4 regions of the Castellaniella sp. UC4447_H14 genome follow, and region 3 is predicted to be linked to each of the others. Evidence: riboswitches for the same ligand, from Rfam matches in the RefSeq annotation. Region 3 holds a riboswitch; each other region holds the start of a gene.
What was found. Region 3 has a riboswitch for thiamine pyrophosphate ahead of ACVCMJ_RS08135 (3-oxoacyl-ACP reductase). Riboswitches for the same ligand answer to the same signal wherever they lie in the genome.
Positions count from the first base shown of each region.

Region 1: it holds a riboswitch for thiamine pyrophosphate, as region 3 does, so the genes downstream of both, thiM (hydroxyethylthiazole kinase) here and ACVCMJ_RS08135 (3-oxoacyl-ACP reductase) in region 3, are expected to answer to the same signal.
Region 2: it holds a riboswitch for thiamine pyrophosphate, as region 3 does, so the genes downstream of both, ACVCMJ_RS04515 (purine-cytosine permease family protein) here and ACVCMJ_RS08135 (3-oxoacyl-ACP reductase) in region 3, are expected to answer to the same signal.
Region 4: it holds a riboswitch for thiamine pyrophosphate, as region 3 does, so the genes downstream of both, ACVCMJ_RS14785 (TorF family putative porin) here and ACVCMJ_RS08135 (3-oxoacyl-ACP reductase) in region 3, are expected to answer to the same signal.

Region 1 covers NZ_CM129666.1:2,219,409-2,224,976, reverse strand. The annotation lists gene ACVCMJ_RS10715 (tartrate dehydrogenase) at 1-896, shown strand, start outside; gene ACVCMJ_RS10710 (LysR family transcriptional regulator) at 1,070-1,984, opposite strand; gene thiM (hydroxyethylthiazole kinase) at 1,989-2,846, opposite strand; TPP riboswitch at 2,834-2,967, opposite strand; gene ACVCMJ_RS10700 (SDR family oxidoreductase) at 3,081-3,839, opposite strand; gene ACVCMJ_RS10695 (aldehyde dehydrogenase family protein) at 3,858-5,306, opposite strand.
Region 2 covers NZ_CM129666.1:919,906-925,473, reverse strand. The annotation lists gene ACVCMJ_RS04525 (ABC transporter ATP-binding protein/permease) at 1-1,347, opposite strand, end outside; gene ACVCMJ_RS04520 (ABC transporter substrate-binding protein) at 1,605-2,780, shown strand; gene ACVCMJ_RS04515 (purine-cytosine permease family protein) at 2,782-4,065, opposite strand; TPP riboswitch at 4,117-4,209, opposite strand; gene ACVCMJ_RS04510 (lipoyl protein ligase domain-containing protein) at 4,341-5,072, opposite strand; gene ACVCMJ_RS04505 (TM2 domain-containing protein) at 5,080-5,550, opposite strand.
Region 3 covers NZ_CM129666.1:1,691,045-1,696,612, reverse strand. The annotation lists gene ACVCMJ_RS08140 (LLM class flavin-dependent oxidoreductase) at 1-501, opposite strand, end outside; gene ACVCMJ_RS08135 (3-oxoacyl-ACP reductase) at 516-1,298, opposite strand; TPP riboswitch at 1,344-1,442, opposite strand; TPP riboswitch at 1,507-1,614, shown strand; gene ACVCMJ_RS08130 (sodium:solute symporter family transporter) at 1,671-3,122, shown strand; gene ACVCMJ_RS08125 (ABC transporter substrate-binding protein) at 3,238-4,461, shown strand; gene ACVCMJ_RS08120 (branched-chain amino acid ABC transporter permease) at 4,545-5,435, shown strand; gene ACVCMJ_RS08115 (branched-chain amino acid ABC transporter permease) at 5,439-5,568, shown strand, end outside.
Region 4 covers NZ_CM129666.1:3,068,862-3,074,429, reverse strand. The annotation lists gene ACVCMJ_RS14800 (AAA family ATPase) at 1-1,123, opposite strand, end outside; gene ACVCMJ_RS14795 (metallophosphoesterase family protein) at 1,120-2,253, opposite strand; gene ACVCMJ_RS14790 (MipA/OmpV family protein) at 2,397-3,203, shown strand; gene ACVCMJ_RS14785 (TorF family putative porin) at 3,212-3,892, opposite strand; TPP riboswitch at 3,883-3,975, opposite strand; gene ACVCMJ_RS14780 (BON domain-containing protein) at 4,060-4,380, opposite strand; gene ACVCMJ_RS14775 (DUF1328 domain-containing protein) at 4,457-4,618, opposite strand; gene ACVCMJ_RS14770 (hypothetical protein) at 4,837-5,289, opposite strand; gene ACVCMJ_RS14765 (permease) at 5,446-5,568, shown strand, end outside.

The DNA of each region.
Region 1 (5,568 bases), 530 kb from region 3:
GCCTCCGGGGGTTCGATGCGATCCTGTTCGGGGCAGTCGGCTGGCCGGAGGTGGTGCCCGACCACGTGTCCTTGTGGGGATCGTTGCTGAAGTTTCGCCGCGGCTTCGATCAATACATCAACCTGCGCCCGGTCCGCCAGATGGCCGGAGTGCCCGCGCCGCTCGCCGGCCGCAAGCCCGGCGAGATCGATTTCCTGGTGGTGCGCGAAAACACCGAAGGGGAGTACACGAATCTCGGGGGCCGCATCTACGAAGGCACCGACCGTGAGGTCGTCATCCAGGAGTCGGTCTTTTCTCGCCACGGGGTCGATCGGGTGCTGAAATTCGCGTTCGATCTGGCGGCCCAGCGTCCGCGGCGGCACCTTACCGCAGCCACGAAATCCAATGGCATTGCGATCAGCATGCCCTACTGGGACGAGCGCCTCGCGGCCATGGCGACCCAATATCCGGGCGTGACCTGGGACAAGCACCATATCGACATATTGTGTGCCCGGTTCGTCCTGCAGCCGCAACGCTTCGACGTAGTGGTGGCGTCCAATCTTTTCGGCGACATCTTGTCTGATCTAGGGCCCGCCTGTACGGGCACGATCGGCATTGCACCGTCGGCCAACCTCAATCCCGAACGGCGCTATCCGTCGTTGTTTGAACCCGTGCATGGGTCGGCCCCCGACATTTACGGTCAGAACATCGCAAATCCGGTGGGGATGATCTGGTCGGCTGCCATGATGCTGGACTTCCTGGGCAGCACCGATGAGGGGTGCCGGGCGGCGCATGATACGCTGATGTCAGCCATCGAACAGGTGCTGGAACACGGTCCCCGCACGCCCGACCTGGGCGGGAAGGCCAGCACCCAGATCATGGGCCAGGCGATCGCGGATCTGGTTGCGGCGGCCTAGTGTCCCGTTCGGTCGGTTTGTGTCCTTGAATTCGGATGCATGCGCCATCCAGACAAGGCGCGAACCGCAGTGATGGCAAGGGCTATCACGAGGATGTGCAAGGCAGTATGGGTGGCGCAGGCGCCGAATTCAAACATCAGGATTGACCGAATGGGACACTGGCCGCCGGCGCGTCAATCGAGGCGGTTCAGCGCAGCCGCCAGGAAATCGACGAAAGTCCGCACACGCGTGGACAGCTTGTACCGCTGGGCGTAGATCGCGTAGATGTCCGCGTCGGGGGTCGTGTAGTTCGGCAAGACGGTTTGCAGGCGGCCGTCGGCCAGGTATTCCCGGATGTCCCACTCGGCCCGCATCAGGATGCCGTGGCCGTCCAGCGCCCATTTGACGGCGATCTCCCCGTCGTTGGTGGCGAGGTTTCCGTGGATGCGGACCGTCTCGGTCTTGCGGGTGGCTTCCCGCCCGCTGGAGAGACGCCACACGCCGTATGCCTGGTCGCCCTGACGGATTCCGATGCAGTTGTGGCGGATGAGGTCATGGGGGACGAGCGGCACCCCGTGCCGCTTCAGGTACCCGGGCGAGGCGCACAGCAGGCGGCGGTTGGCCACCAATAGACGGGCCACCACCCGGGCGTCCGGTGGCTCCCCGAAGCGGATGCACACGTCGAACGCATCGTCGGTCAGGGGCGGGGGCGTCACGGACAACTGGAGCCGCACTGAAACCCCGGGGTAGGCCGACACGAACTGCGAAATGATGGGCGCGACATGGCTTCGGCCGAATCCGAGAGTGGCATTGACGCGCAGCAGCCCCGTCGGGCGTTTGCGCGCGCCGCCCAGCAGTTCGCCCAGTGTGTCGATTTCGTCCAGGATGCGGCGGGCGTGTTCCAGGTAGACCTCGCCTTCCGGGGTGAGCATCATGCGCCGCGTGGTCCGCCGGATGAGAGGGATCGCGAGGCGCCGCTCCATCGCGGACAGCCGCTTGCTCACGGCAGCCGGCGTCAGGCCCAGTTCGCGTGCGGCCGCACTCAGGTTGCCGGCCGAGGCCAGCGTCGAGAAGAAGGTGAAGTCGGCCGCCTGGATCGGGTCCTGCATCGTGCTAGAGGCCGCAGGTCTCGGGCATCTCGCGGATCTCGAGATGCACGTCGGCTTGCGTCAGGTCGATGGATTGCAGGGCATAAAGCGCGTCCACGAAGCCCACGGCAAAACTGGCGGGACCCGCGGCGATCTTGCCCGCTGCTTCGCCCGCGAGCTTGAAATGGGCGTGCGCGGCGATCGTGGCCTCGAAATCGCTGGCCAGCCGGGTTCCGTCTGCGGCCCGCTGGGCCGCCAGGTAGGCCGCCGTCAGCGAACCCAGCGAACAGCCAGTGCCGATGACGCGCGGCATGAGCGGGTGGCCGCCACCCACGCGGGCCAGGCGCACGGTACTGCCGGAGACTTCGACGATGGCATCGCGCGCGCCCGAGACGGCCACCACCGCTCCCGTGGATTGGGCGAGGCTCATTGCCGCGACCAGTACCGCGTCGACCTCGTCGGTCGCGTCCACGCCGCGCCCGCCGGCGCCTTGGCCGGCCAGGGCGGCGATCTCCGAGGCATTGCCGCGGATCACGCTGGGATGGCATTCGGCCGCTTGCTGGATGCGCGTCGTCCGAAAATCGATAACGCCCACGCTGACGGGGTCCAGCACCCAGGGTTTGCCGAGTTGACGGGCGACACGAACGGCCGCGTCGGCCGCGAGCAACTGGTGGCTCGTGGCGGTGCCTAAATTGATCAGGATGCCGTCCGCCAGCCGGGCGAACTGACCGGCGTCGGCCTCGTGGTCCAGCATCGCAGGTGCGGCGCCAACGGCCAGCAGCACGTTGGCGCTGAATTGCTGGACGACCGTGTTGGTGATGTTCTGAATGAGAGGCGCAGCGGCGCGCAGCCGCGCGTGCAGAGCAGGCAAATCCAGAGCCATGACAATTCCTACGCTAGCGCTAACCAGATCAGGTTCGATGGGTCTGTTCTCAGCGCACTGTCATCGCTGTCCGGCCATGTGGCCGTTGGTGGAAGAGCAGGGAGCACCCCATGTCATGGGAGCACTTTAGCAGATTCGCGGATCTGCCGTCCCGCATGGTCTCGGAACCCCGACGCAGGCGAAGTCCGGTTTTTTCGCGCGACGGTCTATGTTTTGACAGGTAAGGACGGCCGGCTACACGCAGCGGCCGCCGTCCACTTCCAGGCAAACGCCCGTGATGAACGTGGCCTCGTCGGAAGCCAGGTACAGGCAGGCGTTGGCCACGTCGTCCGGCGTGGAGAAGCGTCCCAGCGGGATGCCGGCCACGAACGTGGCGCGATTCTCGGGGGTGTCGGGCTGTCCCATGAAGTCCGCCAGCAGGCCGGTGGCTCCGATCACCGGATTCACGCAGTTGACGCGGATGCGGTCGGGGCCCAGCTCGGCCGCCATCGATTTGCTGGTGGTGACCACGGCGCCCTTGGTGCCGTTGTACCAGGTCAGGCCGGGGCGCGGCCGGATCGCGGCGGTGGAGGCGATGTTGACGAAGACCCCGCCGCCCTGCCGCCGGAAATGCGGCACGAAGCTTTGCGCGCTCAGGAAGATGCTTTTTACGTTGATCGCGTAGATGCGGTCGAATTCGGCCTCGCTGACTTCCAGCATGGGGCGGTTGCGGTGCGTGGTGCCGGCGTTGTTGACGACGATGTGCAGGGCGGAATAGTGCGCCAGCGTCTGGTCGCGCAGCCCGTCCATGCTCGCGGCGTTCGCGACGTCGACGGCGACGAAATGGGCCCGTCCGCCGGCGGCCTGGATGCGGGCCACGGTTTCCTGGCCGGCCGCTTCGTTGATGTCGGCCACCACGACGCGGGCGCCTTCGCGTGCGAATGTTGCGGCAATGCCCCGGCCAAATCCCGAACCGGCACCTGTCACGATGGCGACTTTGTCCTGTAGACGCATGCTTCCTCCTCTAGTGTCTCAGCCGTGGTGGATCGCCACGGTTTTCAGTACGGTGAAGCCAAGCAGTGCTTCGAAGCCTTTTTCCCTTCCGTACCCGCTGGATTTGACGCCGCCAAAAGGCAGTTCCACCCCGCCGCCGGCACCGTAATTGTTCACGAAGACCTGGCCGCAGCGAAGCTGGCGGGCGAGCCTGAGCTGGCGCGCGCCATCGCGGGTCCAGACGCCTGCGACCAGGCCGTATTCGGTGCCGTTGGCCAGATCCAGCGCGTGCGCCTCGTCACGAAAAGGCTGCGCGACCAGCACGGGACCGAAGATCTCCTGGCGGGCCAGCGCGCTATCGGCCGGTACATCGCGAAAGAGCACGGCTTCCTGGTAGTAGCCGGTGGGCGGCGCCCCCTCCATGATGCGCCCGCGCGCGGCCTCCGTCAGGCGCTCCTCGCGCGCCACGTTCAGCATCTGGCGAACGCGCTCGAACTGTTTCCGGTTCACCAGCGGGCCCAGGTCCGGATGACGGGAAGGAGGGCCGGCGCGCAGCTCGCGGAAGCGTTCCGCAATCCGTGCAATGAACGTTTCGTAGATGCTTTCCTGGACGAGCAGGCGGCTGCCGGCCGAGCAGGTCTGGCCGCTGTTCTGGATGATCGCGTTCACGATGACCGGGAGCGCCTCGTCCAGGTCAGCGTCCTCGAACACGATCTGCGGCGACTTCCCGCCGAGTTCCAGTGTCACCGGGCAGTGGCGGCGGGCGGCGGCTTCGGCGACCCGTTGGCCCGTGACCGTGGATCCCGTAAAGGAAATGTGCGCGATGCCCGGATGCGCCGTCAGCGCCGCGCCGGCCTCGTGGCCGTACCCCGTGACGACGTTCAATACGCCGGCGGGGAAGCCGACCTGCGCGGCCAGCTCGGCCAGGTACAGCGTGGAGAGGCTGGCGTCCTCGGCCGGCTTGACGACACAGGCGTTGCCGGCGGCAAGCGCCGCCCCCACGCTGCGCCCGAAGATCTGCATGGGGTAGTTCCACGGGATGATGTGGCCGGTGACGCCGTGCGGCTCGCGGATCGTGAGTACCGTGTAACCTGTTTCGTAGGGCAGGGTTTCGCCGTGCAGCTTGTCGCAGGCCCCGGCGTAGTATTCGAGGTAGCGCGCCAGCGCCAGGACATCGTTGCGGGACGTGGACGGCGCCTTGCCGGTGTCGCGGCCCTCCAGTTCTGCCAGTGTGTCGGCGTGCTGCAAGACGGCCTGGCACCAGCGTGCCAGGAGACGGCCCCGGTCCCGGGCGGAGGTCACGGCCCAGGGGCCATTGAGGTGCGGGCCCATGGCGGCCTGTGCGGCCCCGACGGCGCGATGCACGTCATCGGCCGAGCCGCGCGCCAGCTCGTCGAAAGGCTGCCCGTCGGCCGGATCGATCACGGAAATCGTCCGGCCGTCGGAAGCCGGGACGGGGGTGTTGTCGATGAAATGATGGGCGGGCATGGGGCGGTTCCGGATCAGGCGGCTGAGATTCTGCGGCTCAGGGTTGCGTGATGTGCGTAGAGAGTGGAGGGAACCCCGCTATTCTAGTGTGCCGTCGGGCGCATTCGCGCGCACCGGCAAACCGGACGGCACACTAGTGTAGCGTCCGTGTCGAAGGGTGGCTTTCGCAACACGCATGCTGCAATGCGGAATTACCCTATAAGGCCGGCTCGGATGGCTATTTGCGCCGCTTTCCGCGTTGCGGGGCGGCGCGTATCGTGTT
Region 2 (5,568 bases), 770 kb from region 3:
CACGATTTCCCCCGATCCATAGGGCCAGATCCCCGCGATCATGCGCAGCAGTGTCGTCTTGCCGGAGCCCGACGGGCCGCGTACCAGCAAAGGCTGTTCGCTGGCGACTTCCAGGTTGACGTCTTTCAGCAGCGCCTCGCCATCCGGCCGACGGACGGTGACACCCAGCAGCGCGAGCCGCTGGCCGTCCTGGCGCGATGGCGGCAGCGTCATGGCCCGGGCGGCATCGATGGTCGCATCAAATCCGGTCAAGCGGTCCAGGGTGGCACGATAGGTGGCGAAGCTGTCGTAAATATTGCGGAAGAACGACAGGTTGGTCTGCAACTGCCCGAAAGCCTGTGCGGTCTGGATCAGGTCGCCCAGGCTGATCTGCTTGGTGAAGAAGCGCGCCGCCTGGATGATGAAAGGGAAGACGACCGCCGTCTGGGTGACGACGAAATTGAATCCCAGGAATTTCAGCGACCGGTAGATGATGGCCCAGGCATTGCCGATGACCTGCCGGAACACTCCGCGAAGCGTGCTGCCTTCGACCCGCTCTCCGCGGTAGAAGGCAATGCTCTCGGCGTATTCGCGCACGCGGACCAGCGCATAACGATAATCGGCGTTCAGTTTTTCATTCAGGAAGTTAAGCAGGATCAGTGGCTTCCCGATCCAGATCGCCAGGATGGTGGCGATGAAGACGTAGATGAAGACCAGGAATACCATGGCCCGCGGAATCTCGTACCCGAGTACCGTCATGGGGCCGGACAGGCTCCAGAGGATCGCGGTGAATGCGATGGTCGACACCAGCGAATTGATGAGCCCCACAGCCAGCGTCATGGACGTCTGCGCAAAATTGGTGATGTCCTGCTGGATCCGCTGGTCCGGGTTGTCGGCGAGGTGGCTGAGCGACAGGGAACGGTAATAGGCCTGGCGCTCCATCCAGCGCACAAGCATGCGTTCGTTCAGCCATTCGCGCCAATGGACCACGAAAGCCTGCTCCACGTAGAAGTCGAACAGCGAGCGCACGACATGCACCGTGGCGAGGATCGCAAACAGCAGCATGGCGGCCCAGAAGCCAGCCTCGTCCATCTTCTGGAGTGCGCTGTACATGGTGTTGTACCAGTTGGAAAACAGCACATCCACGCGCACGGCGGCCAGCGTCAGCAGCAGGATCAAGGCCAGCCCCGCGATCGGCTTCCAGCTTCGGCGCGGAGAAAAATAGGCGGCCGTCAATTGCCAGAACTGATTGCCCCATCGTGTAAATCGCACCAGGCCCCAGGTGGCGAAGACCCCGACCAGAAGTGTCAGGACATAGGCTTTGACGAGCCACATACCGCTTTCGGCCAGCGCGACTTTCCATTCCATGGGTATCGGATTTCCTTGAGGGTTCGTTCCAGATGCAGCCAGGGGCGAAGGCATTGTAGGTTGGATGCGACATGGTGGGGAAGGTTTGGCCCGGCCGCGCTCCGATTTGACGCACTTTCCCATCGATGCCCAGAGGCGCTGAGTCAGGGATTCTCCTAGGGTCTTTCAGGGCCAGCGGCGGGAACGCCGGCAGTTCCCAGTGCGCGGCCCGGGTTACAGTCAGTCGGTGGGATAGAGGATCCCAGAGGAGACTACACATGATTCGGATGTTGAAGCTGAAAATGGCGCTTGCCGCCGTATGTTTCGCGGCGGTAGCGCCCGGCCTGGCGCAGGCCAAGGACCTGAAGATCGGGCTCGTCGTTCCGCTCTCGGGGCCCTTTGCCACGACCGGCCAGCAGATGATGAACGGCGTGAAGCTGTACGTTCAGCAGCATGGCGATACGGTGGCGGGACGCAAGGTCGTGCTGATCGTCAAGGACGATACCGGCGTCAATCCCACCATCACCAAGCGTGAGGCCCAAGGCCTGCTCATCAATGACAAGGTCGACGTGCTGGCGGGCTTCGGCCTGACGCCCGGCGCGTTTGCGACGGCACCGCTGGCCCAGGAGACCCACACGCCCATGGTCGTGATGAACGCGGCCACCTCCGCCATTACTACCAAGTCCGACTACATCACGCGGACCTCGACGACGCTGCCGCAGGTTGCCGCGCCCATGGCCACCTGGGCCAAGGAAAACGGCGTCAGGAAGGTCTACGTCATCGTCGCGGACTACGGCCCCGGCCATGATGCCGCCAAGCAGTTCAAGAAGACCTTTACGGAGGCCGGCGGCGAGATCGTCGGCGAATTGCACACGCCGCTGACCAGCCCGGACTTCGCGCCGTTCCTGCAGAAAATCAAGGACGCCAAGCCGGATGCCCTGTTCCTGTTCATCCCCAACGGTGATCAGGGGATTTCCTTCGCCAAAGGCTACAAGGAGCGCGGCCTGGACAAGACGGGAATCAAGTTGCTGGCGACAGGCGACATCACGACCGAGGACATGATCGATGCCATCGGCGACAGCGCGCTGGGGATCATCACCTCGTACTATTACGCGCAGTCGCACGACTCGCCGGAAAACAAGGCGTATGTCGCCGCTTATATGAAGGCGTATCCGGGGGTGCGCCCGAACATGATCTCGGTGGCCGGATACGATGGCATGAATCTGATCTACGAGGCCCTGAAAAAAACCAACGGCGATGCCAGCGGGGACGCCTTCATGTCGGCCGTCAAGGGCATGAAGTGGATGAGCCCGCGGGGGCCCGTTTTGATCGATCCCAAAACCCGCGACATCGTCCAGAACGTCTACATCCGTCGCGTGGAGCGGGTCAATGGCGTCCTGCAGAACGTCGAGTTCCACACCTACGAGGCGGTGAAGGACCCCGAGAAGGGTTGAATCATTGCGGTGCGGCCTGGGTGGCGCGCGCGCCCACGCGCGCGCTCGCCGCTCCCAGGACAAAGGTCAGCAGCAGGGTGGGCAGGGCGCTGCCGTATTGCGGGGCCCATAGGGCCAACCCCTGATAGCACGCAATGCCCAGCGCCCAGATCACGGCCGGAGCGGTGTGGATCGCCCGAGGAGTACCGGACAGATAGGCAGAATGCGTGCCCAGGCGCCCCAGGATCACGCCGAAAAGCGGCACGAAGACCGAACTCAGCGTCAGCAGGAACGGCTCCAGGCTGTGCATGGGCAGCACCATCGCGCAAACGATGGACACGGCGGCCAGAATTGTGCTCCAGGTCCGCACGCTGATCGACGCGAACAGGCTCTGGGTGCAGACGGATCCGGAATACAGGTCGCCGTAGGTGTTGTCCAGCTCATCGACCAGGATCAGGCCCAGCGCGATCAGGCCCCCCTGCGCCAGCAGCAGGGCGCTCACCATGTCCACGTTCGGTCCCGTTACGGTGACGACCAGCACCCCCAGGGCGTAGCACCAGATGTTGGCAATGGCATAACCCAGCCAGGTGCCGCCCAGTGCGCCGCTCGCGCTCTTGCCGTGTCGGGCGTAATCCGCTACCAGCGGAAGCCATGAGACCGGCATGGCAATCACCAGGTCCAGTGCCTGGAAGGTATTCATGCTCCCGTCCCCGGCGCGCTGCCATAGGGTGTGCAGTCCCTGGGCGTCGAGCTTCAGGGCAAATTGTGCGGAGAGCCACAGCAGGGACAGGATGACCAGCGGCAGCCCCACGCGGCTGACAATGCGTCGTACCAGCGTCACCATGGATCCCCGCAGCAGCGCCATGACGATCAGGCCCCACAGCAGGGTGGGCAGAATCAGGCCTGGATCCATGCCGAAGGCCCGGCGGCTGATGGCGCGTGTCCCGTCGCGCATCACGACCAGTTCAAAGGTAGCCCAGCCGACCAGTTGGATGACGTTGAGCAGGACCGGCAGGTGGGCGAATCGCCGCCCGTAGACCGCGTGGATCAGCCCGGCGCTCGACAACCCGCTTTCGCATCCGATGCGGGCAACCCAGGCGAGCAGTCCGGCTCCGACGATGGACCCTGCGACGACGGCCCATAGCGCCTCGCGCGTGCCCAGTGCCGGTACCAGGTAGGCGCCGACCTGCATGACGAGCAGGCCCACACCAAGGCTGAACCAGAGGGACATGTGTTCGCGCCAGCCAAAGACGCGCTCGGCGGCCGGGATGGTGTCGGATGATGGAATTGAAGCGGACGGACTCATGGTGCGCCTGTCGGAAAAGCCAGGAAGCAGGCGCGCGGCGACGGCAAGCGTCGCCATGGCGAGCTGCTTTCCTGCGCGAGGATGATCTCAATCAGGTTCGAAGGGACTGTCTCAGCCGCGCGAGCGGCACCCCTAGCGATGCTCGTATGGTAAATCTTCGGTGATTTTAGGAGTGTCTCCGCACTGCGGCAAGCGCGGCAAGCACGTTGTGGCATGGACGCGCCACGTCGGCGCATTGCGCCCGGCGCAAGGCCGGACGTCTGGCCGCGGACATGTCACAGCGTCGGCCAGGTGCGGAGCTGATCCAGCAGTTCATCTTCCAGGGCTGAGCAGAATCCGGGGCGGCGGGAGTCGGGCAGCCAGTGGTCCAGCGACGCTACGCTTTCCGGCTGGTAGCGCCGGCCCGAGCCCAGGGCCGCCTCGAGTTGGTTGGCCCGCGCGGTGGCCTCGTCGGTATCGCACTGGGCGAGCACCATCGCATGCACGATCGCGACCTGATGCGTGAAGTCGTGGCCCGGGATGTGACGCCACAACTGTGCCGTGCCCACGACCTTGCGGGCCGGAGAGCCGGCGGCCAGGTTGTAGCGGCCGTCGCAAAACGAACCCTCCACGGCCTGAGCGCGCGCTTCGATTCCGAAAGTGAGCAGGCTGATCTGGAGCAGGGCGCAGAGATGCCGGTAGAAGGCGTCGGCATGATCCATCGGGCGACCGGTGAAGCGCTGAGCGAGGCTGATGTTCAGAATGCCGGTTCCTTGGGGAACGACGCCGCCGCCCGACTGGCGCACGTGGACGGGCCAGCCCTGGCCGGCCAGCTCGGACCGGATGGCGTCGAAGCCGGGGTGCGCTGCATAGGTGCGTGGCACGACCAGCCCTTGTGGCGCTTGCCACATGCAGGCGGCGGCGCCGTCGACGGCCAGCGGCAGCAGCTTCTCATCGGCCAGCGGGCCACGTGCCGGGCCGGCGGGGGATTCAACGACGCGGTAGGAGCAGGACTCTGCAGTCACCATCGCCGCATCAGGAAAGCTGTGTGGCGGCGAACGTTTCTTCGTCCATGAACAGGTAGCGGATCGCGTCGATCAGCCCGATCACGGCGGCGAGCGGCAGGAAGATCCAGGCGATCACCAGCAGCACGACTCCCCAGCCGACCTGGCCCAGATAGAATCGGTGTACCCCGAGCCAGCCGAGGAACAGCGCCAGGATGATCGCTATCCGGCGCTGCGTGGCCGGGTGGCCGAGCGCGCCGCGTCGCGAGCGCAGCACCCAGAGACTGGCCGGGACGGTGAGCGCGATGGCGAGCAGGACCTTGCCGGTGTGCGCACGCAGATAGTTCCCCACCACGGCGAACAGGTCGCTGAAATTGCGAATCAGGACGCCGGTGAGGGTGGAGATCCAGGCGAAGATGTCGTGAAAGACGGCTTCGCCGAACGTCAGGGCCAGCAAGATGGCGACGAAGATCGCGACGATCAGGATCAGGTTTTTCAGCATGGTGTCCCGTGGCACGCG
Region 3 (5,568 bases):
CAGCAACAGCGCGTCGTCGGCCCACGAGTCCCACAGCCGCAGCACGACGTCGATGAATTCCTCTGCTCGGCCGTAGCGCCAGGCGTGATCGGGCATGGCTTCGTAGCCGTGATTGCGCGCCTCCGCGTCGAACATCGACGTCACCACGTTCCAGCCCATGCGCCCGCCCGAGATATGGTCCAGCGAAGCGACCAGGCGTGCCGCGTGGAACGGCGTATAGAAGGTGCTCGAAACCGTGCTGATCAGGCCGATGCGCTCGGTTGCGCGGCTGATTGCCGCCAGCATGGTCAGCGGCTCAAGATACCAGCGCGGTCCGTCCTCGATGTGGCTGACCGAGGCGCCGTCGGCGAAGAAGATCGCGTCCAGCTTGCCGCGTTCTGCGATGCGTGCCAGTTCTTCGTAGTAGCCGATGTCGCCCAGGCGTTCCACAGCCGAGGCAGGATGGCGCCAGGCCGCCCGATGATGTCCGCAGCCGAATATGAAGAGATTAAGGTGCAGCATGGTGCTCTTGCGGCTCAGTTGTGCACCAGGCCGCCGTCGACCACCAGGTTCTGTCCCGTGACGGAACGCGACCAGGGCGATGCGAAGAACAGCAGCGCGTCGGCGAATTCCGTCGGGGTGGTGACGCGCCGCAGGGGCGTGCTGCCAGCGATGAGTTCGAACACGGCCTCGGGCGTGGCGGCGGACGCGTCGGTCGTGCGCAGCAGGCCGCCCGAGACCATGTTGACGGTGATGCCGTCTGGCCCCAGGTCGTGCGACAGCGTGCGCGTGAAGGCCAGCAGCGCCGCTTTGGCCGCTGTGTAGTCGTGATAGGGTACGACCGGATTCTGAAAAAGGTTGGTGCCCACGTTGATCACCCGGCCAAAGCCCGCGGCGCGCATGCCGGGCAGCACCGCCTGGACGGTGTTCAGGGCGCCGCGCAGGGTGCCTTCCATCTGCTGGCTGAGGTTTTCCCACGACAGCGTGTCGGCGTGCGGGCGCTGGTCGCCGTTGAACTGGAAATCGGGCAGGGCATTGTTGACGACGGTGCTGATCGGCGTTCCGAAACGCCGGCTCGCCTGGCCGACCATGGCCTGCACGGCGCCCGCATCGCGCACGTCGGCCTGGACGGCGAGTGTGCGGTCGGGAGCCTGCGCGGCCAGCGCGGCGGCTGCGTCGGCACTACGGAAATAATTGACGATCACGCGCGCACCTTCGCGCTGGAAAGCCTGTACGATGTGCGCGCCCAAGCCACGCGCGCCTCCGGTGACGAGGACTGTTTGTTCGTTCAGGGGTAGAGCTTGTTTGGGTCCGGGCATGATGTCTCTCGCAGGGCAGGCGAAAGGCCGAACCGCGGGCACGATGTGCCCCGTCGCGAACATCCCTCCGCCAGTATGAACTGAATCAGGTTCTACGGGTGTCGTCTCAGCCCCGACGTCGTCGGGACACCCCGTGTCGCTATTGCGCAATTTACCACACAGACTCGGCGAACGTCGTTGACAGTCGGGCCCGGCTCTTTTAGTCTTACGCCAGTCCTGGGGGAGCTCATAGCGAGCTGAGATTGCGCCAATTCCGCGCTGACCCTTAGAACCTGATCCGGGTAATGCCGGCGAAGGGAAGGAATCGCGTCATGCGCGAGCGCCCTTGGGCGCGTTCTTCCCGCCAATTCACTGATGGGAAGGACTTTTGCCATGCTCAGCACTTCAACGGCCATTTCCTGGCTGCTTCTTTGTGCGTTCGGCTATGCCGCCGCGGGCATTCTGTATACCCGGCGCTTCAAGAAAGGCCTGGAAGACTACATCACGGCCCGCAACAGCCAGAGCGCCGTTGCCACCATCTTGACCCTGATGGCTTCGACCTTGGGGGCGTGGATTTTGTTCGCCCCCGCACAGGCCGCAACGTGGGGCGGGCTGGCGGCCATCATTGGGTACGCGCTGGGCGCCATGTCGCCGCGCATTGCCATGATCCCGCTGGGGCGGCGTATGCGCGAACTGATCCCCAACGGCCACACCCTGACCGAATTCCTCATTGCCCGCTATGGCCGGCCCATGTACGGCCTGGCGCTGCTCATCATGGTGTTCTATCTGTTCATCGCCATGTCGGCCGAGGTCACCGCCGTGGGCAAGCTGGTTCGGCTACTCGCGCCGGTTCCCATCTGGGCCACGGCCATCGTCGTCGTCGGCGCCACTCTCATATACACTTCTTACGGCGGCCTGCGCGCGTCGATTTTCACCGACCGGGTGCATATGATCGTCATCGTGCCGCTGCTGCTGTTCCTGGTCGCATTGGGCTGGTACACGGCGGGCGGGGCGCTGCCCACGATCGAGGGATTGCGCGCCCGGGCCCCGCGGCTGCTGGACCTGAGCGATCCGGCGGGGGTGAAGGCCGGCTTCACCTTTTTCGTGGCCATCCTTCTGACCGGCCTGTTTCACCAGGGCAACTGGCAGCGAATCTACGCCGCGCGCGACTCGCGCACCATGCGCACCGGCTTCCTGCTGGGCGGCTTGATGGTCGGGCCGTTCATCTTCCTGATGGGCCTGTTCGGACTGGCCTTCATCGGCCTGGCGCCGGGCGGGGACAGTTCCGTGGCCTTGTTCAGCGTACTGATTCCGCACGCCTCGTTGTGGCTTGCGCTGCTCTTGATCCCCCTGGGCCTCGGGTTGGTGATGAGCAGTTCAGACACCGCCATCAGCGCCGTCTCCAGTCTCATTGCCGTTGACCTGGGCAGGTTGCTGCCCGGTGCGGGCAGTGCCACCATGATGCGCCTGGCGCGGGGGTTGATCTTCGTGCTGGCGATTCCCGTCGTGGTGGTCGCGGCGCAGGGGTTCAGCGTGCTTTACCTGTTCCTGTTGGCCGACCTGCTGTGTTCCGCAGCGGCTTTTCCCGTTTTCTACGGCCTGTTCAGCAAGCGTCATGACGGCTTCGCCGCCATGGCTGGCACCCTTTGTGGTCTGGTCGCCGGCCTGTCCCTGTTCCCGCTGCCCGGCGCCAAGCCCGAGCATCTGCTGGAGTCGTTCCTGGCGGCGGCATTGGTGCCAGTCGTCGTGATCCTGATCATGCGTCCGCTGCGCCGCTCGATGCGGGAGTTCGATTTCGCCACGCTGGGCGCGTCGGTGCGATTGCTTGACGATAACGGGGCATAGTGGGCGTTCCACCCATAACCCTATGTATTGACGGGGAAATAGCGCAAGACTAGCATGTCCAGTCGGACCGGACATACACAATAATTTCCCGGCCGATTTCCCCAGGAGGATTTCGATGAGACAGCTACGCTTCGTTTTGGCGACCGCGGCGGCGGCCATGCTGGGCTTCTCCGGCGTCGGCCACGCAGCGAGTCAGGATCCGATTCTGATCGGTGTGAGCCTCACTCAATCGCCCCCCGGTTCGGTGGTCCAGGGCACGGAAGTCAAGCACGGTCTTGACATCATGGCCAAGATGATCAACGACAAGGGCGGCGTTCTGGGCCGTCCCCTGAAGCTTCTTTACGAGGACGATCAGGGCATCCCCGAAAAGGGACGCGCCGCCGTTGAAAAGCTCATCACCACGAACAAGGTCGTGGCGATAGCAGGCGGGCACCAGAGTTCGGTATGTCTGGCTGAAATCGAAGTCGTGCACCGCTACAAGGTTCCCTACATCGACACCAACTGCTGGTCCGACGACATCCGTACCAAGGGCTACCCGGAGGTCTTCAATCCGGCCAATTACAACACGCACGTTGCAACCGCCATGGCCGAAACCATTGCGGCCATGAAGGTCAAGAGCGTGGTCGCCCTGGCTGAAAACACCGACTACGGGATCGGACAGGCCAAGGTGCTGGGCAAGCTGCTGGCAGAACATTCTCCCAACATCAAATACAAGTACCTGACGCTGGACCGCGCCAGCAAGGATTTCACGCCCACCGTCCTCGCGTTGCGCGCCGATCCTCCGGATATGGTCGCCAACATGGCCTTGCCGCCGGCGGCCTACATCATGATGAACCAGCTCTACCAGCAGGGGGTTGCTCCCAGCAAGAAGACCTGGTTCTATGACGGCGGGGGCATCTCCGACTATCCCGACTTCTGGCAGAACGTAAAGGACGCCGGGAAATACATGATCTCCTTCGGGCTGTACCACCCCGGCATGCCCATGCCGCAAATCGGCAAGGACGTGGCCAAAGCCTACGAAGACCAGTTCAAGCATGGGCCCAACCGCCTGACCTTCCAGGCGGCGGATTCGATCCTTGTGATCGCACAGGCCATCGAGATGGCCAAGTCCACCGATCACGCGGCCATCATCAAGGCGCTGCAGACCGGGACTTTCAAGGGCGTGCGCGGGGAATTCAAGTTCTCCGAAAAACCCGGGATCACCTTCCAGCAATGGGTGGACATTCCCTACGTGACCTACCAGATCACGGCTGTCGACCAGCCGCTTGCCAAAACGGTGCTCGTCCAGGCGCCCGGCCAGCCGATCGACGTGAGCAAGCTCCAGCAGCCCGCCAACTAAGCTCGTGACACCGGCCGCCCCCTCGCGGGCGAGCCGATGCACCCGGTCCCCGGCCGTCCGGGCCGGAGAAAAGGACGCCTATCGTGCTGCAGCTAGACCTACTCGTCACCGGGCTGATCACCGGCCTGTATTACGCGCTCATGGCGGTCGGATTGACCATGATCTTCGGCATCCTGAAAATCGTGAATTTCGCCCATGGCGAGTTCTACATGATCGGGGCCTACACCTATACGCTCATTGCCGTGGGGCTGGGCGTGTCGCCCTGGCTTGCCTTGCCCGTCGCAGCCGTCGCAGGCGCCTTCATCGGCTGGGCCACGGAGCGGCTGCTCATGCGGCCGATGTACTCCGGCTACGGCTCGTGGCGCTTCATGAAAGACGAATACGCCGTGGTCGTCACCTTCGGCCTGTCGCTGTTGCTCATCAATCTGGTCAACCGCATCGTCGGACCGTACCCGATGCTCGGGCCGGCACTGTGGGATGCCCAGCGTGTCGCCATCGGGCCCTTTCTCATGAGCGGCCAGAAACTCATCACCTCGGGCCTGGCCATTCTGCTGCTGGTGGGGCTCGCGCTGTTCATCAAGTACTCGCTCTGGGGGCGGCAGATCCAGGCGGTAGCGCAGAACCGCTTCGGAGCCTCGATTGCCGGCATCAATTCGGCGCGTGCCAGCAACCTCGTCTTCGTTGCGTCCGGCGTGCTGGCGGCCACCTCGGGGGCCTTGCTGGCGCCCGTCATCAATCTGGATCCCGCCGTGGGCATTTTTCCCGCCGTGAAGTCTTATGTGATCGTGGTGATCGGCGGCATGGGCTCCATCCCGGGCAGTATTTTCGCGGCGCTTCTGCTGGGGGTCATCGAAAGCTTCGGCGCCGTTTATCTGTCCTACAGTTATCGCGACGCCTATGGCTTGATTCTGCTGATTCTCATCCTGGTGTTCCGCCCGCAAGGGCTGTTTGGCGAGCGGGCGCGGGAGGTCTGAGCCATGGTGCATGAGCACTCGAATCTTCACTCCAGCAAGCTGCGCAGCGAGATTCGCCTGAGTCTGGCGATTCTGCTGCTGTTGGCGCTGGTTCCGCTGGGGGTGCAGTCGCCCTACTGGCTGGGCGTGCTCA
Region 4 (5,568 bases), 1.4 Mb from region 3:
GGCGCTGTTGCAGATACTCCTGCTCGTGCATCAGCCGCTGCTGTTCACGCTGCAGTGCCACCCGCTTCTCGCGCCGATATGCCTGCTGGCATGCCCGTTCCGCAGTCTGATAGGCCAGTCGCGCCCGCTCCAGGCCGGATTGAATCAGCGGCTTGCGCGCCTCCTGGATCCGCAGCGCATCGGCTGCCTGGTCGCGGACACGCTCGCGCTGGATCAGGTCGTCCCGCAGGCGGCCAAAAAGGCCAAGCTGCTCCAGGCACACCTGCTGCCCGGCCTGCGCATGTTCCAGCGCCTTGGCATCCTGCTCCTGGACCCGGATCCAATCCTGAACCTCGGCCAGGCGCGCCTGTGCCTGAGCCGCCTGCCGGCGATAGGACTCCCACCGGCGCTCCGCGTCTTCGCGCTGTTGTGTGCGCAATTCCGCCAGCCGGTCCACCTGCTGCCGATAGGCGGCAATCTCCGTGTCCAGCCCTTCCAGCTGGCGCTGACATTCGCCGAGCGCCTTCAAGGCCGCCGCACGATCGCCGGTGGGAGTGCGTTTCCGGGCGGTGAACAGCTTCAGCCATTCCTGCTCCACCTGCGCCATCAAGGCATCGCCCGCACTGCTGGCGACTTCCCCCAGGCTCTCATCCAGCACCGACTTCAGGTAACCGCCCGCATACCGGACCGAAGGTTCGATGTCCTGCCCGGCGCCCTGTTCGATCCACAAAAGGCCGGGGATGCCCCAGTGTTCTGCCTTGCTGGCTCCCCGGCCCGGGAATTGATAACCCAGCAGATCCGCCAGCTTCTCCTCGGCGGCTTCTCCGCTGAAGGGCCGCCCGGCGACTTCCAGGTCACAGCGCTGTCGCCTGAGGAATGTCTTGGTGAGCTTCCAGGATTCGCCCCGCCACTCGAATTCCAGCGATACGGTCGGCGAGGCGGCGCTGTCTCCCCACGGAAGCAGGTCCTCGACACTGCTGGACTTGTAGCGCTCCAGGAAAGCCGCGCGAATGGCCCGCACCACCGTGCTCTTGCCGGATTCATTGGGCCCGACGATGAGATTGACCCCCGCCGCGAGACCGCTGATTTCCAGCGGCTGCCGGAATTGACGAAGCTGCTCGATGCGCAGACGGTTGAGTTTCATGCCCGCCCCCCCGCGGCGCCGTCTCGCAGCATACCCGCCAGAAGCGCCAGCGCCTCCCGGGCAATCTCGGCGGAGCCGGAGTCCGCGGCGTCCTGGCGCTCGCGCAAATCGGCGATCACTTCGCTCAAATAGCCATCCGCCCGCAGGGCGGTAATGTCCTGCTCCGTCGGCACCAGCCGGAGCGCACCCCGGTCACACTGGACGCTGCGGCATTGGCCCTGTGCGATCGACAGCGCCTGCTGCAGCCGGGAATCTCCGTCCAGATCAATCTGCCCCGATACCGTCAACTCCAGCACCACATCGGGTTCAAGGTGCGACAGGCGCTGCAGCAAAGGCTCCAGATTGGATGATACGGACACCTCTTCCCGCCAGGACAGCCAGCGGTATTGCGTGACGGCGTGCGGCGTCACCGCAGGCGGCTCCCCCGGAGCGGACAGTTCCACCATCAGCACCTGCCCTGCGCCGTTGTCCTTGAATCGCTCGTATTCGGGGGTGCCGCTATACCAGACCCGGTCATTGATCTGCTTGAGGCCGTGCCAGTCGCCCAGCGCCAGATAGTCCAGCCGCGCTCGCTCGGCGCGGTCCGCCGCGATCGGGTTGGACGAATCAATGTCTTCGGCCAGGATGCCTTGGACACTGCCATGCGCCAAGCCGATGCGCAGCAGGCCCGGCGCCGTCTCCTTGGCATCGAACCAGTCGGTCAGATCCAGATGCGTCTGGCGCTGCGTCAGCGGCGCCGCCAGGACGGAGAACCCCAAATCCGCGAATTCGTACACGCCGGGTTCCAGCAATACATGCGCATTGGCCGGGATCGCGCCCAGGCGCGCCGCCTGCGTCCAGACACTCTCGGCCAGCGCTGCGTCATGATTGCCGGGGATCAGAATCCAGGGGCCGGCGAATCCCTGCAAGGCGTTGAATACCCGCCGAATGGTGCGGTCCGATACGGTCTGCGCATCGAATACGTCGCCGGCCACCAGCACCGCGTCAGCCTCCTCCGCTACCGCAAGTGATGCAATGCGCTCTACCGTCGAAAAGCGAGCTTCGGCCAAGACCACGGCGTCTTCGGGGGCAAAGCGCCCGTACTGGCGCCCCATCTGCCAATCGGCGGTGTGCAGGATCCTGACTGTCATCAACCTATTTTAGTGTGGAGACCGCAAAAGGTCGCGATGGCCGCCGCAGGCCCGAGCACGGGCGCATGCCGCGCTTGACGGGCGGAAACCGGGAGGACTAGGATGCGGTCACACAACCTTACCTATGTCACGGAGGCCTCTCCATGCGCCGTCCTGCCGCCCCAGCCCGCACGGGGCTCTGTTCCACTTTGCTGGCCTGCGCGTTGTTGGCGGCCGGCCTGGCTGTTCCAGGCGCCGCAAGCGCCGAGGGCCCGGACCAGATCGCGCTGGGAGGAGGGATGACGGTGCTGCCGAGCTATGAGGGTGCGCGGGACTACAGGGCGCGTCCATTTCCGGCCATCAATGCGCAGTCGGGGCGCTTTTTCGCGCGTACCGGCGATGGTTTCTATGACAGTACCGGAGATGGCGTGGGGCTGAACCTGGTCCAGACCCCGAATCTGACCTTGGGCGTCGGAGCCAACATCATGTGGGGCTACGACCAGGACGATATGCCCCACGGCGTCGGCGGTCTGCCGGACGCGGTGGGGGCCCATGCGTTTGTCTCCACGCGGCTGGCCGAGTATGTGCTGAAGCTGTCGGCCACCCAGGCTGTAACGCACCAGGACAGAGGGATGCTGCTCAACGCCCGCCTGTCCTATCCCTATGCCGCCACCGCCGCGCTCACGCTGACCCCCAGCGTGGCGACCAGTTGGGCCAACCAGAAGTACATGGACAGCTACTTCGGAGTGTCCCCCGATGCCTCAGCGAACTCCGGCGTGGATGCTTACGCGCCGTCGTCGGGGATCAAGGACGTATCGCTGCGCGTCGGGGCGAAGTATGCGGTCACCGACCGCCTCAACCTGACTGGCTCCATTGGCACCAGCCGGATCGTGGGCGAGGCGGCCAACAGCCCCCTCGTCCAGCAAAAGACGCAGATGCGGTCTTCGATCGGAGGCAGCTACGCGTTCTGACCGGGAGCCTAGAACGTGGCGCCCAGCCCTACGATGAAGCGCGTATCCCGCGATCCATCGTCCACCTGATCGCGGTGATTGGCACCGGCGACCGTACCGGAGACGGTGAGGTGCTTCGCAAACGCATAGCTCAGACCCGCGCTGTAGTCAGTCTTGTTGCTCAGGCCTTCTGTCTGGTAGTCCAGGTAGCCTAGCCCCAGATTCAGACTCACGGCCCCTGTGAGCGGATATGAATATGCGAGCTGGTAGTACAGGTTGCCTTCGTTCACATTGGCGAGCATGCCGCGATAGGCCTTGAAGGTGAGCTGACGGTAGCTGAGGCCGACATAGGCTTCGCCATCGTTCCAGGAGCGTTCGTTCGGGTAGAGGTAGTGGATGTAGCCCACGTCCAGCCCGAAGTCCTTGTTGATCTGTGCCTTGTAGCCACCGTAGAGGTCCATCTCTACGCGGGCGTCGCCAAAGTGACCCGTGGAGTTCCAGTTGCCGACGTAAAGGCCGCTGGAAGACGCATAATCCACGCCGCCCTGCACGGCCGGCCGGAATGCCTTGTCGCGCCCGTCCTGGTCCACGCCCCTGCTCTTGTAGAGCGAGACAGTGGAAAGATTGAAGGAAGTGTCCGCGTGAGCAACCGTATTGGCGCCAAAGGCCAAGCTGCCCAGCATGAGAATGCCGAGTGTATGTGCTTTCATGAATGCTTTCCTGCGCGAGGATGATCTCAATCAGGTTCCAAGGGACTATCTCAGCCGCTGATGCGGCACCCCTAGCATGCTTCGGAAGTGAAGCGGGACGGATTGTAGTGCAAAAAAACCCCCGCGGACGCGGGGGTAGGGTCGGACGAAGCCGAGGACGCCGGCGCTCAAGGCACCACGGTGATGTTGTTGCGCACCTCAGTCACGCCCTTCACGGTGCGTGCCAGTTCGGCGGCACGGTTCTTCTCGTGCTGGGACTTGGCAAAGCCCGACAATTGGACGATGCCGCCCTGGATGGTCTTCACATTGATGTCCAACGCCGAAGTATCGGGATCGTTCGCGAGTTTGGCTTTGACCTGCGCGGTCACGACGGAACCATCCACATATTCGCCAACGGATTCCTGCTTGTTGGCCACCGAGCATCCGACCAGGGTGATGGTTGCCAGACCGGCGACCACGGAAAATGCAATTTGACGGGCGATTTTCATAGTGTTTTATCCCTCTCAAAAATGGAATCTGGACAGAACTGGCAGGCAGACCCCCGCCAGCCTGTGCGGTTGCGCGTCAGCCCCTTCGCCGACCGAAGATCAGCGAAATGATGAACAGTATGACGAAGATGACGAACAGAATTTTGGCGATCTCTGCAGCCAAACCCGCAACACCGAAGAAGCCGAAGAAACCGGCGATGAGTGCAATGATGAAAAAGACTACTGCGTAGTACAGCATGGGCTCTCCTCATCGTGATTATCCCTACTGCTACCGGGGCTGCTTTTAAGGTATCATCGCCGCCCTGCGATACGTCGCTCAAGCTGTAACAATTTCGCGCCCGGTTGGCATGCCTCAACGGGTCTATTCACAGGCGTACGGCGGCCCTTCGACAGCTCCGCCGCCCGCCCTGCTTTCACACCAACTGACACGCATGTCACGAAATCACATAAGCGGATTCAATGCCCGTACCGCCCGTGATCGTGGCTTTCGCCATGGCCGTGGCCATGATCGTGCCGGTATTCGGCTCCGTGCCCGCGCTCCGGTCCGCGCTCATGGACCCGCGCATACTCGCCGCGGTGCCCGCGGTAATACGGCACATAACGGTTGACGTACCAGTCATCGCGCACGAAATAAACGGGGCGGCCGCAGGCGCCATACCGCGCGCAGTGCTTGCTCCAGTGTTGGGCATAGCCGGGCGGCACGCGCAAATAGATCGGAGGGGCACCTACGAACTGAGGCGCTGGGGCCACGACCACGGGCTGGGGATAGATCAGTTCAGGGGCAGGCGCTCCGCCGATATTGAGTTGGCCATAGAAGCCGGGCTCGCCGACGCTGATGGACACACCGACCTGGGCTACGGCGGGCACGGACGCTGCGGCGAGCAGAGCCGCCAAAAGGATATTCTTCATCTTTTTCAAAACCTCCAACAGTACATCCGCCCGATAGCGCATCACGGAAACCTCCGATTACCGACGGGCGGAAACGGCCATTCAGTGTAGGCAGTCGTCCACAGTGATATTGCTACGCATGGTATGAGGAATGACCAATCGTAGCGCCGGGACACAATGGGGTTAACATTTCGCCTGCGTTCCACCCCCAGACAATCCGTTGTGACTCATTCCGCCAGCACTCGACACGCCCTGCATCCCGCTTGGGGAATTGCTGTTTTTCTGCTGATCGCACTGATC